DNA from 4 places in the Klebsiella sp. PK01 genome. Region 2 is predicted to be linked to each of the others. Evidence: predicted binding sites of a transcription regulator. Region 2 holds the regulator's gene; each other region holds the start of a gene.

Region 1 (4,308 bases), on a different contig from region 2:
TTGTTGAAGAAGCGCAGCGCTTAATTAAGATACTGCGCGATGATCCCGCGTATTTGCTGCAGTTGAGATGCGCTAAACTGCACCGCGTAGCGGCTATCGCCGACTTCATGGCCCATCAGCTGCAAGGCTTTTTTCACCGCGGCAGGGGAAAAGGCGACTTTATAGAGATCGGTACGCAGGCCGGTGACGTTTTCCTGCGCCAGCCTTGAGGCCGCAATATCGCCAGCCTGGAAGGTTGACCAAATCGCGTTAATCTCCCGTGGCGCCACGTTAGCCAGCCCGGAAATGCACGCTGAACAACCATCCACGAAACCCTGATGAATCAGCGAATCCGGCCCGTTCAGGACATTAAAACCGTCGATGTCGCGCACCGCATCAAGAAAGCCCTTCAGGCTGTCATAGCTACCTGCGCTATCTTTTATGCCAATAATGTTGCCATGCGCAGCCAGCCGACGAGCGGTTTGCGGTTCAATGGTGTTCCCGGTACGCGCCGGGATGTTATAGAGAAATACCGGTACGCTGAGCGCATCGGCGATCGCCGTGTAGTGGCTTACCAGCTCATCTTGTTTAAGCGGCACGAACCACGGGGTGATGACGGACACCGCGTCGACGCATGATCTTGCTATCTGCTGGCCAAGACGAATGGTTTCCCGCGTCGACACTTCGCCAATATGGGCCACTACCGGCGCGCGTCCGGCAACCGCCTCGACGCAGGTTTCGGCAACCGCAATTTTTTCCGCCTCATTAAGGACGAAAAACTCGCCGTTGGTTCCGCCGCAAAAAATGCCGTTACCGGCGGCCAGCTGTCGCTCTACCTGCTGGCGTAGCGCCGTCAGGTTCAGTTCACCACTAGCGGTAAAGGGGGTAACAATGGCGGTTAACACGCCGCGAATGGAATGATGCATTTATCTCTCTTCTCCCTGATGACATGACTGTGGAAACAGCGTCTGGTAAATCGCCTGGACTTGAGCCTGGCTTACGCTGCATGGGGCATTGTTCATTAATCGTTTTACTTCCAGCGCCGCGGCGCTTAGCGTTTCAATACTCTCTGGTGGTACGCCCAGCGCGGCGAGGTTGTCCGGCAGCGCCAGCCGTTTCACCAGCTGTGCCAGCCAGCGGACCAGCGCATGAGATTTCTCTTCGTTATTCAAGGTCAGATCGGCGTCCGGGATCAGATCCCAGACCTGAGCGAATTTATCCACCGCGTACGGGCGCACGACCTGCATACAGGGGGCCAGCAGAATGGCGTTCGCGACGCCGTGCGGCAGATGCCAGGTGCCGCCAAGCGGGTAGGAGAGCGCGTGCACCAGATGCGTGCCGGCATGATTGATAGCCACGCCGCCATAGTACGAGGCCCACAACATCTCCAGTTTCGCCGTGAGATCCTGCGGGTCGGTCACGGAACGCTCAATATTCCGTACCAGCTTATACAGGCCGATTAAGGCGGCGTTATCGCTTACCGGGTTCGCGACGGTTGAAGTAAAGCACTCCAGAAGATGACACAGCGCATCGATGCCGGTGGAGGCGGCAATGGCCGCAGGCATGCTGGTGGTCAGTTCCGGCAACAGGGCCACGAAATCCGGCAGCAGCACCGGGGAGATAATCCCCACTTTGGTATTACGTTCGGGAATAGCCAGGATAGCGTTTGGCGTCGCTTCCGAGCCGGTGCCGGCGGTGGCGGGTATCAGCAGCGATGCCAGACGCAGGCGCGGTTTCTCGCCGTCGATCAGCGCGTTCAGCGAAGGGGATGCGGGATGAAGTAGTACCGAGAGCAGCTTAGCCACGTCGAGAACGCTGCCGCCGCCGATACCGACGACCATCTCCGGCTGCGCTCCCGCGAGTTGGGCAACAATCTGCGCCACATCATGTTGGCTGGGCTCTGCCGGGACGGAATCCACGATCCTCACATCAACGGTATTCTCGCCCAGCAGATGTTGGATCCGTTTGGTCGCTTCGAGCTTACCGACGTTCGCATCGGTGACCAGCAAAATGCTTTTTTTACCTGCCAGCACTGGCTTCAGGGCTGAGATGGCGCCCGCGCCGCTGATAATCGTGCTGTTAATCGTCGCCACGTCTTACTCCTTTTTTGTAATGATTAAATTCAATCAATCCACTTGGTGTTCACTCATTTCGATGAGCAAAAGTTATAATTTATACGGAGGTTTAATAACTTGAGCTTGCTCACATTTAATCAAATATGATTGAATATAATCATTAGCGATTCAGATAAGCGATGAAGGAAAGAGAATGAGCTGCGGCGATAATCCTGTTCTGGTGCTGGCAGATGACTTTACCGGGGCCAATGATGCCGGTGTCAGTCTGGCGGAAGCGGGTTTAGCGGTTGAGGTGGCGTTTAACGCCGGTTATCAGCCGACCACCCGGGCGTTGGTTCTCAATAGCGATAGTCGGGCGCTTTCCGGGGCGCAGGCAGCAGAGAAAGTAAACGCGATACTCCGTGATGCGGAAAATTTCGCCGCCGTCTGGCAGGTGAAGAAAATCGACTCCACCCTGCGCGGCAACCCCGGCGCGGAACTGGAGGCAATGATGCGTGCGCGGGGCTGCTCTGTCGCGGTTGTCGCGCCGGCCTTTCCGGCGGCAGGGCGCATAACCCGCGGCGGACGATGTTATGTCCACGGCGTGGCGCTCGATAAAACCGAATTCGCCAGCGATCCCAAAACGCCGGTCAGTAGCGCCGATATTGGGCAATTGCTCGCCATGCAGAGCCGCCTGCCGTGCCGTTCGCTGGATGCGCAGCAACTGGCAGCCGCCCTCGCGGAAGAGAGCGACCAACCGCGTGTGTTGATTATTGATGCTGAAGAAGACGCGCAGCTGGATAAGGTAATCGCCGCGGTAGCCAGCCGCGCGCGGCAAACGCTGCTGGTGGGATCTGCGGGGATCTGCGAGGCGCTGGCGCGCTACCTGCGCCGGGCCACGACCGGGCCGTTGCTGGCGGTGGTCGGCTCCATGAGTGAAATAGCGCAGGCTCAGGTCGCCGCTTTGGCCGGCCATCCGCGAGTCGCGCGGATCGGGATTGATGCCGCCCGCGCCTTTAACGGCGACGCCCTGGCCGATGCCCGGCGAATCGCCGCGGCGCTGGCGGCAAATCATCATTGCGTGGTCACCACCTGCGCGGACAGCGCTGTCCGGCACGGCATTGAGGCGCTGTGCCGTGAACGCGGCTTGAGCCGCGCTGCGCTGGGAGAACGGATCTGCGCTTATCTCGCGCAGGTCACTCAACTCGCCGTTGAGTTCCATGCGCCCGGGGCGCTCTATCTGTCCGGTGGCGATGTCGCGATCGCCGTCGCTCAGGCGCTCGGCGCGCAGGGGTTTCATATAACCGGCCGGGTGGCGCAATGCGTGCCGTACGGCCATTTTCTCGGAAGTCGCTGGCCGCGTCCGGTGATGACCAAAGCAGGGGGATTCGGTACGGAGACCACGCTGCGGGATGTCGTGAATTTTATTGAGGAGAAACTGAGTGTCTAACATGATTGCGGTAACGATGGGCGACCCGGCGGGCATTGGTCCGGAAATTATTATTAAATCGCTGAGCGAAGGCGAACTGAGCGGCGCGCCGGTGGTGGTGGTGGGCTGCGCGCAGACGCTGCGGCGAATCCTGGCGCTGAACATTACCCCGCGCGCGGAGTTGCGGATTATTGAGCACCCGAGAGAAGCGCAGTTTTCACCCGCGACGATTAACGTGATTGATGAACCGTTAAGCGACCCTCAGGCCCTGCGGCCCGGTGAAGTTCAGGCCCAGGCCGGGGATTTGGCGTATCGCTGCATCAAGCGCGCCACCGCGCTGGCGCTGGCGGGCGAAGTTAAAGCTATCGCCACCGCGCCGTTAAATAAGGAAGCGCTACATTTGGCCGGGCACCATTTCCCGGGACACACCGAACTGCTGGCCCACCTGACCCAGACTAAAGATTATGCCATGGTGCTGTACACCGATAAGCTTAAGGTGATCCACGTCACCACCCATATCGCGCTGCGACGCTTCCTCGATACCCTAAGCCAGTCGCGGGTAGAGACGGTTATCCGCGTCGCCGATGATTTTTTACGCCGCGTGGGTTACCAGCAGCCGCGTATCGCGGTCGCTGGGGTGAATCCCCATGCCGGTGAAAACGGTCTGTTTGGCGATGAGGAAATTCGTATCGTCGCCCCGGCCGTCGCGGCGATGAAGGCACAGGGCGTTCATGTCTTCGGACCGTGCCCGCCAGACACCGTTTTTATGCAGTGCCATGAAGGCATGTACGATATGGTGGTGGCGATGTATCACGATCAGGGGCATATTCCGCTCAAGCTGCTCGG
Region 2 (4,308 bases):
CGATAAACTGGCTATGGGTTACCCACAGCTTCATATCTTCCAGATAGTGCGAGTTAAAGCCCGGTTCCTGCATCGCCTGGTTAAGCGAGTTATACAGGGCGTTGTGCGCCTGGTTGACGCGCATACGCTGGTAGGCCAACGCCGGGGCCTGCGGATCGGCGCTAAGGATCAGCCGAATAGCCTCCTGATCGGCCTCCAGGGCATCGTGGGCGTTTTTACGTAGCAGGCCGCTCTGCCATTGCGGCCATAGCCAGACCATCCCGCCAAAGGCGATCAGACAGCCAATGATGGTATCGATAAAGCGGGCGACGATGAACTGCTCGCCGTTAAGCGTTAGCAACTGCAGGGTATATACCGCGGTGACGGTAAAGCCCACCATCGCCCAGCCGTAGTGTTTACGGATGATGAGATAGCTCAGCAGCGTGATGAACAACATACCGCTTAACGTGTAGCTCTCCGGTACGTGGAAATGTAGGGTCAGCCAGGCGATCACCAGGCCCGCCAGGGTGCCTGCCGCCCGGTGGACAATCCGCACGCGGGTGGCGCCGTAACCGTTTTGCGTCACGAACAGCACGGTCATCAGGATCCAGTACGGCTTCGGCAGATGTAGGGCGCTGCCCATCAGGCTGGCGATGCTCAACATTACGCTGATGCGCGCGGCGTTGCGCAGCGCCGGGGATTTCAATGACAGGTAGTTCTTCAGCGCCGGTAGTAGCGGTAGGCGCCGTTCTTTATCCGCCATCAGGTTACGTGCGTACAGCGGGCGCTGGGTGCGCAGCACGCGGGCGATACGACTGAAGTGCCAGGCGCAGAACTGGCCTACCGGGTTATCGGGATGCTGATAAGCGATTTTTTCCAGCGCGCCGATTTGCTTATCCATCTGGAAGCGACGCGGGTAGCGGTGGTAGAGAATATCATCCGCCAGCACCCGCAGACGCGCGGCGACGGTCTGCGCGTTCCAGCGGATAACCGCTTCCGCATGGCTGCGCTCCACCAGTTTTTGTACCTCTTCCGGCTGGTGCAGGCTCACTGAAATATGTTCCTGCAGATCCAGCCCAACCTGGAACGCGCGCAGCAGGCGCTTATGATCGCTACGCTGGTTGGCGGCTAACATATGCATCTGCTGGTAGCATTGGGTAATTAAATCGACCACCTTCTGCTGGCGGGTAAGCAGCGGCGGCAGGGAGGTCGTCGGGTCAGTGTGCTGCGTCAGGAGGCTATATTTGGCCTCGCAATAATTAGCCAGTTCGCGGTAAAGCAGGCTTAACGACTCGCGCAGCGGCTGCTCCCGCCAGAGCCAAAACCAGAACCAGTTAAAGAGTCCGTACCACAAGGTTCCCAGCGCATAGATAAGCAGCGGCTCCCAGATGGGCATATTGCCGGCCAGGCTTAAGGTAAAAATGGCGGCGATAAGCGATGCCGGCAACAGGCGAGCGTGCAGCGAACTGATTTCCGCCGTCACGCCGAGAATCAGCGCCAGCGCGCTGAGGATAAGCGGCAACGGGATGTCCCGCGCCAGAAGCAATTGCACAATCAGGCTGCTGCCGGCAAACAGGCAGCCGCCAACGATCAGGCGTTTGAAAAAGCGTTTATGCGGGGTGTCGAGACCGGCGATATTGCAACAGGCGGGAACTAACGAGAACAGCAACCCTTGCTGCAGATGGCCGAGCAGAAGCCCGATGGCCACAGGTAGACACAGCACCAGCGTTTGCCGCAGTGCGTAGTTGACTTCCGGGTGGTAAATCAGCCTGCGCCACATGGGAGAAACAAAAACGGCGTACTGCGCGGAGCAATACGCCGTTTAGCGACTTAACGGGTACCGTAGACGACGATAGTTTTACCGTGTGCGGAGATCAGATTTTGATCTTCCAGCATCTTCAGAATACGGCCAACCGTCTCACGAGAACAGCCGACGATCTGGCCAATTTCCTGGCGGGTGATTTTGATCTGCATCCCGTCCGGGTGGGTCATGGCATCAGGCTGTTTCGCCAGATTCAGTAAGGTCTGAGCGATACGGCCCGTCACGTCGAGGAAAGCAAGGTTACCGACTTTCTCGGAAGTGACCTGCAGACGACGCGCCATCTGCGAAGAGAGGCGCATCAGGATGTCCGGGTTCACCTGGATTAACTGACGGAATTTTTTGTAAGAGATCTCGGCCACTTCACATGCGGTTTTCGCACGTACCCAGGCACTACGTTCCTGACCTTCTTCAAACAGGCCTAATTCACCGATGAAATCGCCCTGGTTGAGGTAAGAGAGGATCATCTCTTTACCTTCTTCATCCTTGATGAGTACAGCCACGGAGCCTTTTACGATGTAGTAAAGCGTTTCCGCTTTCTCACCCTGGTGAATCAGCGTGCTCTTTGATGGGTACTTATGAATGTGGCAATGAGACAAGAACCATTCAAGGGTAGGGTCTGTTTGCGGTTTGCCAAGCACCATGCGCGGTTATCCTCTGTTATAAGCTATCTCCGGACGCCGACACTACACGGCATCCGGGCATGCAATCGTATTTTTCCCTATGCCTGGGAAGCTGGCTGCTCAATTTATGCAGCCTGTAATGTGAACTCCTCAGCATACATGCGGTACATCAATGTATTACTGTAGCATCCAGACTGTTTTAGCATAGCTTTCACCGCATGTCTCCTGGTGTCTCGCTTCAGCATGACCCAGGTCGCCTTCCGTTGCGAGATTTGTTATGTGCGCGTAATCTGTCAGGAAAATTGCAACAGCGGAGTTAAATTTTATGCAAGCGCGTGTGAAATGGGTGGAAGGTCTAACCTTCATCGGTGAGTCGGCCTCCGGCCACCAGATTTTAATGGATGGCAACTCCGGGGACAAAGCGCCCAGCCCGATGGAAATGGTGCTGATGGCGGCGGGCGGCTGTAGCGCAATTGACGTGGTGTCTATCCTGCAAAAAGGGCGTCAAAACGTCACCAACTGCGAAGTGAAGCTGACCTCTGAACGCCGTGAAGAGGCGCCGCGCCTGTTCACCCATATCAATCTGCACTTTATCGTCACCGGTAAAGAGCTGAAGGATGCGGCGGTGTCCCGTGCGGTGGATTTATCCGCGGAGAAGTACTGCTCGGTGGCGCTGATGCTGGAAAAGGCCGTCAACATCACCCACTCTTACGAAGTGATCGAAGCCTGAGACGAATTGACGTAGCGGGACACTAACCCCGGCAGCACGGCGACCGGGGTTTTATTTTGCCCTTAACTAATGGTTTTGCCTTCCATCAAGCGCTCGACCAGCGGCGCCATAATGAGCTCCATCGCCAGCCCCATCTTACCGCCTGGCACCACCAGGGTGTTCATATGCGAGATAAACGACCCCTGTAGCATCGCCAACAGCCAGGGGTAATCAATCCCCTGCAAATTGCGAAAGTGAATCACCACGAAGCTTTCGTCGAGCGATGGAATGCCTTTGGCGGCAAACGGATTCGAGGTATCGACCGTCGGCACACGCTGGAAGTTGATATGGGTGCGTGAGAACTGCGGGGTGATGAAATTGATATAGTCTTCCATCGAACGCACCACCGAGTCCATCACCGCTTCGCGCGAATGGCCGCGTTCGCTGGTATCGCGAATGAGCTTCTGGATCCATTCAAGGTTGACGATCGGCACCACGCCGACCAGCAGGTCGACATGTTTCGCCACGTCATGCTGCGGCGTCACCACGCCGCCGTGCAGCCCTTCATAAAACAACACGTCGGTCGGTTCAGGCAGCGGTTGCCATGGGGTAAAGGTGCCGGGAACCTGATTCCAGGGAACCGCTTCATCGTAGGTATGGAGGTATTTGCGCGACTGGCCCTTGCCGAATTCGCCGTACTCTAAAAAGGTGCGTTCAAGCAGGCTGAAGTCATTGGCTTCCGGGCCAAAGTAGCTGATGTGTTTGCCCTGATCGCGCGCCTTGCGGATCGCCATGTCCATTTCCGGGCGAGTATAGCGATGGAAGCTATCCCCTTCGACCTCCGCGGCATGCAGGTTCAGTTGCGAGAAAATTTTGCGAAACGCGAGGCTGGTGGTGGTGGTGCCCGCGCCGCTGGAGCCCGTGACTGCGATCACTGGATGTTTGGCAGACATAACAACTCCCTGATTAAGTGATGGTGTGTCGCCGTATCGCGCCAGGCACTCGCGGTTAGAGGGGCATGGCGCTTAGCCGTTAAACATCTTGCGGGGCATGATGTTGACCGTCTCGTGCAGTTCTGACCACACCAGCACGGCCTCCCCGGTTTTAAGCTGCTGTTTTACATCGGCGACTTTATCGGCAAGCGAACGTTCATGTTCACCATAATCGGTGCCTTCGCG
Region 3 (4,308 bases), 360 kb from region 2:
ACGTCGTTCCAGAAGTACATTGGCCGGACGATCGCGCCGTAGTTTTTACGGTTATCGGTATTGTCCTTGCCGTTGTCGTAATCGTGGAAGGCCAACAGATACTCGATCTGCGCCTGCTGAGTGAATTTATGGCTGCCCTCGAAGCTGGCATAGACCGTGGTCAGGTCGTCGGTCTTGTTATAGACGCTGTTATCCGAGTTGTCGGAGTAACGCAGAATAACTTTGTTCACCCCGCTGTCGTTGCTATGGCTCAGCACCAGCCCGCCCTGCCAGGCATCGAGGCGCGCGTCGCTGTCCACCGCTTTTGAGTCAAATCCGTAGTTGGCATATACCTCGACGTCGATCGGCCCGGCCTTGATGTTGTGGGTTTTGGTGGTCAACGCGTAGTGGCCGTTGTCACCGGTATCAGAGCTGCCGGTACAGGTGATGCGCGACGGGTTGGTCTCGTCGGCCATCACTTCCGGGCTACAGGATTTCACCTGCGACACCGTCGCCACGTCGAACTGCACGCCGCCGATATCGAAATTCTTCACCCCGGCGCCCTGGCCGTCGTGGTTCATCCAGAAGTAGTCGTTGATCCCCTGTTGCGGCCGCTGGTGGAAGTCGCGGCCGGCCCAGATATAGGCGTTGGGGTTAGATTCGAGGACGTTGGTGACGCCGACGTAGGCTTTTTTCAGGTTAACCTCGTCGCTCCAGTGGTCAAACATGACGTTGAGATCCCAGATAGCCCCCTGCGCGCTTTTGAACGCTTTGCTGATCTGGAATTCGCCGCCGTTGCTTTCGTTGCCGAGACGGCCGATCGCCGAGGCGCCGTTATAGGAGCCGTCGACGCCGACATATTTCTGGTCGCCGGTCTGGAAGTGGGCGCCATAGCGGGCGTAACCGCTAAATTTCAGGCCGAAAGGGATCGCCAGATCCGGCGAAGCCGCGGTGGTTTGCGGGTTGGTCATCACGTCGACTTTTTTATTGGCCGCGGCGTCGATTTTGGCCTGGCGGTCGGCCAGCGCTTTATCGACGGCTTTCGCGACGATGGCGTCGATCTGCTCCTGGGTAAACTCCTGCGCCAGTACGGAAATTGGGCACAGCGCGGCGATAACCGCCATGGCTAATGGCAGCTTTTTAACTGTATTCATGGTTATCTCACTTTAATAATTAATATATGCAGACAATAACCGCCCCATTCTGGTTAAAATAAAAATAACCAAAATAAGCTGATTTGTTTTTTTCAGGGTACAGCTACGCCGGAGAATAAATATCTTATTCTCAGTGGCGAAATTTAACGACTAATACAGATGGATTAATTTATTAGAAAATAGATCATAATATTTCCTGAGGTTATTGAGTTTATTATCAGGTCAGTGGGTGAAAGTCCCTTTTCCGCATAAATTCATATTTTCAGGTAAGACAATAATTACTGGCTAACGGCTCCGGCGACAGCTGCAACGCTTTTCGCCTTTTCCACTTCATTCTTTATTAATGAACGCTCATAGGCACGCAGGAATGGCAGATAAATCACCGCCGACATCACCATGCAGATAACGCACATCACCACCGGGCTTAAGGTCCAGTTGGCCGCCCACGAGGCGCCAATCGGCGCGGGCGTCGTCCACGGCGTCAGCGACACCACCTGGCTCAGCCAGCCAAGACGGGTTGCGCCGTAAGCCAGCACCGCGTTAACCATCGGCACGCAGACGAAGGGGATAAACATCATTGGGTTCATGATGATCGGCGCGCCGAACAGAATCGGTTCGTTGATATTAAAGAAGCTCGGCACGATGCCCATTTTGCCGATAGTCCGCAGATGCGTGACCCGGCTACGCAGCAGCAGGAAGGCCAGCGGCAGGGTCGAACCGACGCCGCCAATCAGCAAATAGTGATCCCAGAAGCCCTGCAGGTAAACGTGCGGCAGCGCCGCGCCGGCCGCCAGCGCCGCCTGGTTTGCCGACAGATTGGCCATCCAGAACGGGTTCATAATGCCGGTGACGATAAGCGAGCCGTGAATACCGGCGAACCAGAAAATCTGGCACATCAGCACCGACAGCAGAATCGCCGGCAGCGAATCGGAGGCGGAGACCAGCGGTTCCAGCAGATGCATAATCGCCTGCGGCAGGATCATGCCGGTTTGCGCTTCAATGAACAGGTTGAGCGGATGCAGAGTACCGATGACCACCAGTACCGGAATGAGGATCTCAAATGAACGGGCGACGCCGGTCGGCACCTCTTTCGGCAGGCGAATGGTCACGTTGTTTTGCTTAAGCCAGGCGTAAACGCGGGTGGAGTAGATGGCGGTGATCAGCGCGGTGAAAATGCCCTGGCCGGATAAATACTGAGTAGAAATTTTGCCATCGGCATAGGGCGCGGCGACCAGCAGGAAGGCCATAAACGCCAGCAGGCCTGACATGACCGGATCGAGCTGGAACTGGCGTCCGAGGCTGGCGCCGATGCCGACCGAGATAAAGAAGGTCATGACGCCCATGCTGAGATTAAACGGCAACATCAGCTGTTCACGGTACTGCTGGGAAAAATCCAGCCAGCCGCGGGCAAAGCCGTTCGTGGTCTCCGGCGAGAAAGGCGGAAAGATAAATACCAGCATGAAAGAGCCGATGATCATGAACGGCAATGCGGCGGTAAAGCCATCGCGGATGGCGATAACATATTTCTGTTGCCCAAGGCGTCCTGCCAGCGGAGTAATAGACTGCTCGATCACGGCAATCATCGACTGATACAGAGAACTCATTTGAACACCTCTTAGTGCGCCGCGGCGATCAGCGACAGGGCATGATTCAGAACGTTATCTCCCCGCTGCATTCCGTAATCCATCGTATCGATAGGCTGGACGGGAATATTCAGGGGAGCGGCTTTCTCGCTAAGCATTTTCAGCATGTATTTGACCTGCGGGCCAAGCAGCACCACCTGGTATTGCGGAAACTGCATATCAAATTCGGCAACGCCATAGGCGTCAATCTGCACCGGCAGGTCGCGTTCCTTTGCGGCATCCACCATTTTCCTCACCAGCAGGCTGGTGGACATTCCGGCGGAGCAGCACAGCATAATCTTGTACATCGACGGCTTTCCTCATATGTAAAAAGTTATTGCGAGGATGATTTGATATCAGACGGAAACCGGTTTCCATTTATAAAAAACAGAACTGTGAGCGCGGTCAATAACTCATCGTTAGTGGCCTTACTAATTAGATTTTGCTCACAAAATAATGTCTATTTGGCGTGGTTTTTTGCCAAAATGGAAAATCGGTTTCCAAATAAAAAAGGAAACGGCTATACTGCCGCTGGTTATAATTGAAGCGATTCAGGACACAGCGTTACAGGGGCCTAACCGCGCCTGCCAGGGGAAAAAAGATGTCGACAATCAATGACGTATCACGGTTAGCCGGGGTATCGAAAGCCACGGTTTCGCGCGTGCTGAGCGGTTCGCGCGGGGTAAAAGAGGCCAGCCGCCAGGCGGTGCTCCAGGCGGCGGAAACGCTTAACTACCGGCCTAATATGATTGCCCAATCCTTACTGAGCCAGTCGACGGGCTGTATCGGCGTGATTTGCGCGCAGGACAACATCAATCAGACCACCAGCTATCTCTACGCCCTGGAAAAACAGCTCAGCCAGCATCAGAAACATCTACTGCTGCGCTTCGCCAATAACCGCGGCGACGTATTAAGTGCGCTGGATGAACTTACCTGTGGCCTGTGCGATGACGTGCTGATCATCGGCGCGCGCTTTCCGCTGCAGATCGAGCGCCCCGATGTGGTGCTGATTGATTGTCTGGAAAGCGATGGCGAGAACAGTATTCAGTTCGATCACGCCTTCGCCGCGGAAACCGCCTGTCATTATCTGATTAATCAGGGGCGGCGGCAGATTGCGCTGATCCATCCGCAGGGGAGCGGCTTTGCCGACCAGGTGCTGCTGGGCTATAAGCATGCGCTGGAGAAGAACTTCCTGCCGTTTAATCGCAACCTGGTCTTCCTGGACTGCGCCTCGTCGTCGGTGGCGGTGCAGGAGCTGATGAATAACGCCACTACCCTGAACTTTAATGCGCTGTTGGTGAGCGATGAACTGCAGGCGCAGCGGGTAGTGCCGCAGCTGCAGGCGTTTAACCGCGCGGTGCCGGAAAAGGTGATGGTCTTCAGTCTCGCGGGTTCGCTGCAGATGCCGGGTATTCCAACCATCCCGGCGATTGAGTATTCGATGGATGCGATGGCTTCGCGGATCGTCAACTGGCTGATCGGCAAAAGCCCGCAGCCCGGCGGCAGCCTGCTGCGCGGCGACTTAATTATTCCCTAATATCGGGCCAGGTTAC
Region 4 (4,308 bases), on a different contig from region 2:
CACCTAAAATAAATTACATTTATTTAATGTAATTGCCGCAATTAATTAGCAAATTAAACATGCCTGGTAATTATCAATTTGCTATTTCTTTATGCCATCACTAATCGATGGATAAAAATTCTACATGTATCAAAAAATAAGCCCCGTAAACGCTATATAGTCAAAACACTCAAAGAATCATGTGATTACTTTTCCCCATCCTTTTCGGTTTACCGCAACTGAGGGGTTCGCTGCGCCTGTTAAAAGGCAATGGAGGAGGTGAGCAAAAATAAAAATAAGGCGGAGAGTATTGTCGTTATTTAATGGATAGCTTCTGGGGGATACATGGAATTTGCTATACAGCTCATCATTATCTTAATTTGTCTGTTCTACGGCGCGAAAAAGGGGGGTATTGCGCTCGGCCTTTTAGGCGGCATTGGGTTAGTTATCTTAGTTTTTGTCTTTCATCTTAAACCGGGAAAGCCGCCGGTTGATGTCATGCTGGTGATTATCGCGGTGGTGGCCGCCTCGGCGACGCTACAGGCATCCGGCGGTTTAGACGTGATGCTGCAGATTGCCGAGAAGCTCCTGCGGCGCAATCCCAAATACGTTTCTATCGTCGCGCCATTCGTCACCTGTACGCTGACGATCCTGTGCGGTACCGGCCATGTGGTGTATACGATCCTGCCAATTATTTACGATGTGGCTATCAAAAATAATATTCGCCCGGAGCGACCGATGGCGGCGAGCTCAATTGGCGCCCAGATGGGGATCATTGCCAGCCCGGTTTCGGTGGCGGTGGTCTCGCTGGTGGCGATGCTCGGGAATTTTACCTTTAACGGTAAGCACCTTGAGTTTCTCGATTTGCTGGCGATAACCATTCCGTCAACGCTGCTGGGGATCCTGGCGATTGGTATCTTCAGCTGGTTCCGCGGTAAAGATCTTGATAAAGACGAGACCTTCCAGGCGTTTATTGCGATACCGGAAAACCGTCATTATGTTTATGGCGATACGGCCACGCTATTGGATAAAAAGCTGCCGACCAGCAACTGGATTGCGATGTGGATCTTCCTTGCCTCAATTGCCGTGGTGGCGCTGCTTGGCGCGTTTTCTGAATTGCGTCCGGCGTTCGACGGAAAGCCTCTCTCAATGGTTCTGGTGATCCAGATGTTCATGCTGCTCTCCGGGGCGCTTATCATTATTATTACCAAAACCAATCCGGCTTCGATTTCTAAAAATGAGGTTTTCCGCTCGGGGATGATCGCTATCGTCGCGGTGTATGGTATCGCGTGGATGGCGGAAACCATGTTCGGCGCGCACATGACCGAGATTAAAGGTGTACTCGGAGAAATGGTGAAGGAGTACCCGTGGGCCTACGCTATCGTGCTGTTATTGGTATCGAAGTTCGTCAACTCTCAGGCGGCGGCGCTGGCGGCGATTGTCCCGGTGGCGCTGGCGATCGGCGTTGACCCGGCCTATATCGTAGCTTCCGCGCCAGCCTGCTATGGCTATTACATCCTGCCGACTTACCCAAGCGATCTGGCGGCGATTCAGTTTGACCGTTCAGGCACAACCCATATTGGCCGCTTTGTCATTAACCATAGCTTTATCCTGCCGGGATTAATTGGCGTGAGCGTTTCTTGCGTCTTCGGCTGGGTGTTCGCGGCGATGTACGGTTTTCTGTAAGTGAGACAGGCGCCGCTGGCGGCGCCTGCTAGCTCATTGGGATTATTGTGCGGGCGGCAGGCGGCGATACAGTTCGATCATATCGGTCGCTAAATCCTGAATCACCATCGCGTTCATCAGATGATCCTGGGAGTGCACGGTAATCAGGTTCACCGGCAGCTTGCCGCTGCCTTCATCCATGCCGATAAGCTGGGTCTGGATTTTATGCGCATGCTTTACAAATTCGTGGGAGTCGGCCATAGCCTGCTCGGCGGCGGCGAAATCCCCTTTACGCGCCTGCTGTAGGGCAGTGAGGGCAGAACTGCGCGCGGAGCCGGCGTTGACCAGCAGCTCCATGATAATCGTCTCTAAATCTTCCATGCCTTACTCCATCAGCTTCAGGGCTTTATCAAGAACGGCATCGCCTTTCATCATGCCGTAATCCATCATATCGATAACGGCGACCTTTTTACCAACCGGGTCGGCTAGCGCCTGTAGTTTTGCCTGTTCATACTTCACCTGTGGGCCGAGCAGGATAATATCTGCCGTGGCCAGGTTATCTTTGAACTCCGCTACCGGCACGGCTTTAATAGACACTTCGACGCCTTTCTTCTGCGCGGCGTCTTTCATACGTTGCACCAGCATGCTGGTGGACATTCCTGCGGCACAGCATAAAACGATATTCTTCATTGTTTCATCGCCCTTATGTATGTTCCTTGATATACCATCTTTATCGCGGGCGGCGGCGTGGCACAACCGCTTCACCATGATTGTGTGTAAAACATCACAAAAAATGAAACCGGTTTCAATTTTGCAGCGGCAGAGATAAAAAAGCCCGCAAAAGCGGGCTATCAGAGGGTTACGCTCAGGCGCGAACGATTCGGTTCTTGCCCTGCTGTTTGGCCTTATACAACGCTTCATCCACGCTAACGACCAGTTTTTCCAGCGGCTCCATATTCCACTCTCCGAGGCCGGCGCTAAAGGTGACGGTTAATCCTTCTTCGCGCCAGGTTCGGCTGGCAACGTTAAGGCGCCAGCTCTCCAGAATGGTGAGCGCGTTGTCGATATGTTCGGCAGGGAAGATTACGGCAAACTCTTCGCCGCCGTAGCGGTAAAGCGAGATCTCCTGGGGTTGCAGGATCTGTAACCCTTCACGCGCGACGTTGCGCAGCACGATGTCGCCATTGAGATGGCCCCAGGTATCATTAATCGATTTGAAGTTGTCGATATCGACCAACGCGAGGGCGAAAGGCTGGTGATCGTTCATCAGTGCGGCGATATCGCTGTCGAAGGCACGGCGGTTTTTGCAGCCGGTCAGGGCATCGATGGTGGCCTGGCGGACATAGGTGAGCTCACGCTGTTTATTGCTCTCGATCGCTTTGCTGAGCATGGCTTCCAGCCGCGGCGCGCGTTTGACGTCGCCGGTCTTGATGGCGTTAATGATGTTCATCAGTACGGTACGCGAAGCGTGACGCAGATAAAGCCCGAACAGAACAATGACGATAGCGGCAAGAGCGAAACCCCAGGCGACAATATCGGTTTCATAGCGCGTCAGGTCGTCAAGGGTGGCATCGGTAACGCGGAAAATAACGAACCAGTCAGGATTGGTAAAGGAATAGTAGTAGTACCAGGCCTTATGCTCCTCATCATAAAGCTGGCCTTCCGCACTGGTCATTTTGTCCATGAGTTCCGCGCTAATGTAGGTTTTAAATAGCGCGCCGGTATCGGGATGGATCACCACTTTGCCGTCGCGTTGCACGACAAAAAACTCGCCCTGCACCGGTGAGACAATCTGCCGTAACGCGTAGCCCATCGACGTTAGATCCATATGAAACGCCAGGCTACCTTTGAGCCGCCCCTGCGGTGAAATGACAGGCCGGTAGACGGTGACGGTAGGATGGTGAGTGAAGTAGTCAAGGTAAGGAGTGGTATAGAGACTGAAGGTACTGGCTTCCGCCTGGCGAATAAACCAGGGACGCGTTTTAGGATCAAACGAGCGGCTCTCATCGCCTTCCATCACCTCGGGAGCGCGCAGATAATGGCCGAGAGTATCGGCAAGCGAAATGGAGGAGACCGTCGGCATCAGTTCCTGCAAACGCATCAGATCGTCCAGACCCTTTTGCGGATTGACATTTACGGCGATATTGAGCGCATCGTCGCGGGCGAAGTATTTCGTTGCACGCGCCAGAATGTAGTCATTCTCGCGCAGCAGAGATTCGGTGTAGTTCACCGCAAGATTATGGGTAAAGTTGCGGTTAATATGATGATAATCTTCGAGAAAATTTTTCTTCTGCGTCGCGGTAACAAAGATTGCGATCAGTAAAAAGCTGAGCAAAATCCCCGCAAAGCCCACTACGATCGGCGTAGTAAAAGAAAGCTTTCTGTTGTGGCGTGCCATAAGTTGTTAATCGTCCAGAATCAATATACCCGTCATACTTCAAGTTGCATGTGCGTTGGCAATAACTCGGCCCATCCTTGGGCCTCGCCTTTACGGGGCCAGCGCAAGCGCTGTTCAAAACGGCTAGCCGTTTTGTTCTGCAACTCGAATTATTTAGGGTATAAACCGTGGGTTTAGACGCAGGTTAAGCCAGCATGCCTGCTTAGCGAATCAGGTAACTATCGCTAAATTATAACGCTGAGTGCGCTCAGCATCGTGATTAATAT

What was found. The regulator CRP, encoded in region 2, controls carbon source genes, mostly activating them, when cyclic AMP is high. The targets are predictions, from matches to a motif close to ATGTGANNNNNNTCACAT.
Region 1: the regulator CRP is predicted to act here: its motif matches at 2,170-2,187, upstream of AC22LX_RS02650 (iron-containing alcohol dehydrogenase).
Region 3: the regulator CRP is predicted to act here: its motif matches at 3,190-3,207, upstream of AC22LX_RS16800 (PTS sugar transporter subunit IIB).
Region 4: the regulator CRP is predicted to act here: its motif matches at 2,417-2,434, upstream of AC22LX_RS24465 (PTS sugar transporter subunit IIB).

What each region holds. Positions count from the first base shown of each region.
Region 1 is NZ_JBYEZM010000001.1:548,095-552,402, reverse strand. It holds gene AC22LX_RS02655 (dihydrodipicolinate synthase family protein) at 21-905, opposite strand; gene AC22LX_RS02650 (iron-containing alcohol dehydrogenase) at 906-2,072, opposite strand; gene dtnK (D-threonate kinase) at 2,248-3,483, shown strand; gene AC22LX_RS02640 (D-threonate 4-phosphate dehydrogenase) at 3,476-4,308, shown strand, end outside.
Region 2 is NZ_JBYEZM010000005.1:468,655-472,962, forward strand. It holds gene AC22LX_RS18475 (YccS/YhfK family putative transporter) at 1-1,759, opposite strand, end outside; gene crp (cAMP-activated global transcriptional regulator CRP) at 1,810-2,442, opposite strand; gene AC22LX_RS18485 (OsmC family protein) at 2,747-3,151, shown strand; gene AC22LX_RS18490 (phosphoribulokinase) at 3,214-4,083, opposite strand; gene AC22LX_RS18495 (YheU family protein) at 4,156-4,308, opposite strand, start outside.
Region 3 is NZ_JBYEZM010000005.1:104,885-109,192, forward strand. It holds gene AC22LX_RS16790 (carbohydrate porin) at 1-1,133, opposite strand, end outside; gene AC22LX_RS16795 (PTS sugar transporter subunit IIC) at 1,412-2,737, opposite strand; gene AC22LX_RS16800 (PTS sugar transporter subunit IIB) at 2,749-3,063, opposite strand; gene AC22LX_RS16805 (LacI family DNA-binding transcriptional regulator) at 3,357-4,292, shown strand.
Region 4 is NZ_JBYEZM010000014.1:17,506-21,813, reverse strand. It holds gene dcuB (anaerobic C4-dicarboxylate transporter DcuB) at 325-1,665, shown strand; gene AC22LX_RS24470 (PTS lactose/cellobiose transporter subunit IIA) at 1,708-2,025, opposite strand; gene AC22LX_RS24465 (PTS sugar transporter subunit IIB) at 2,029-2,334, opposite strand; gene AC22LX_RS24460 (sensor domain-containing diguanylate cyclase) at 2,510-4,042, opposite strand.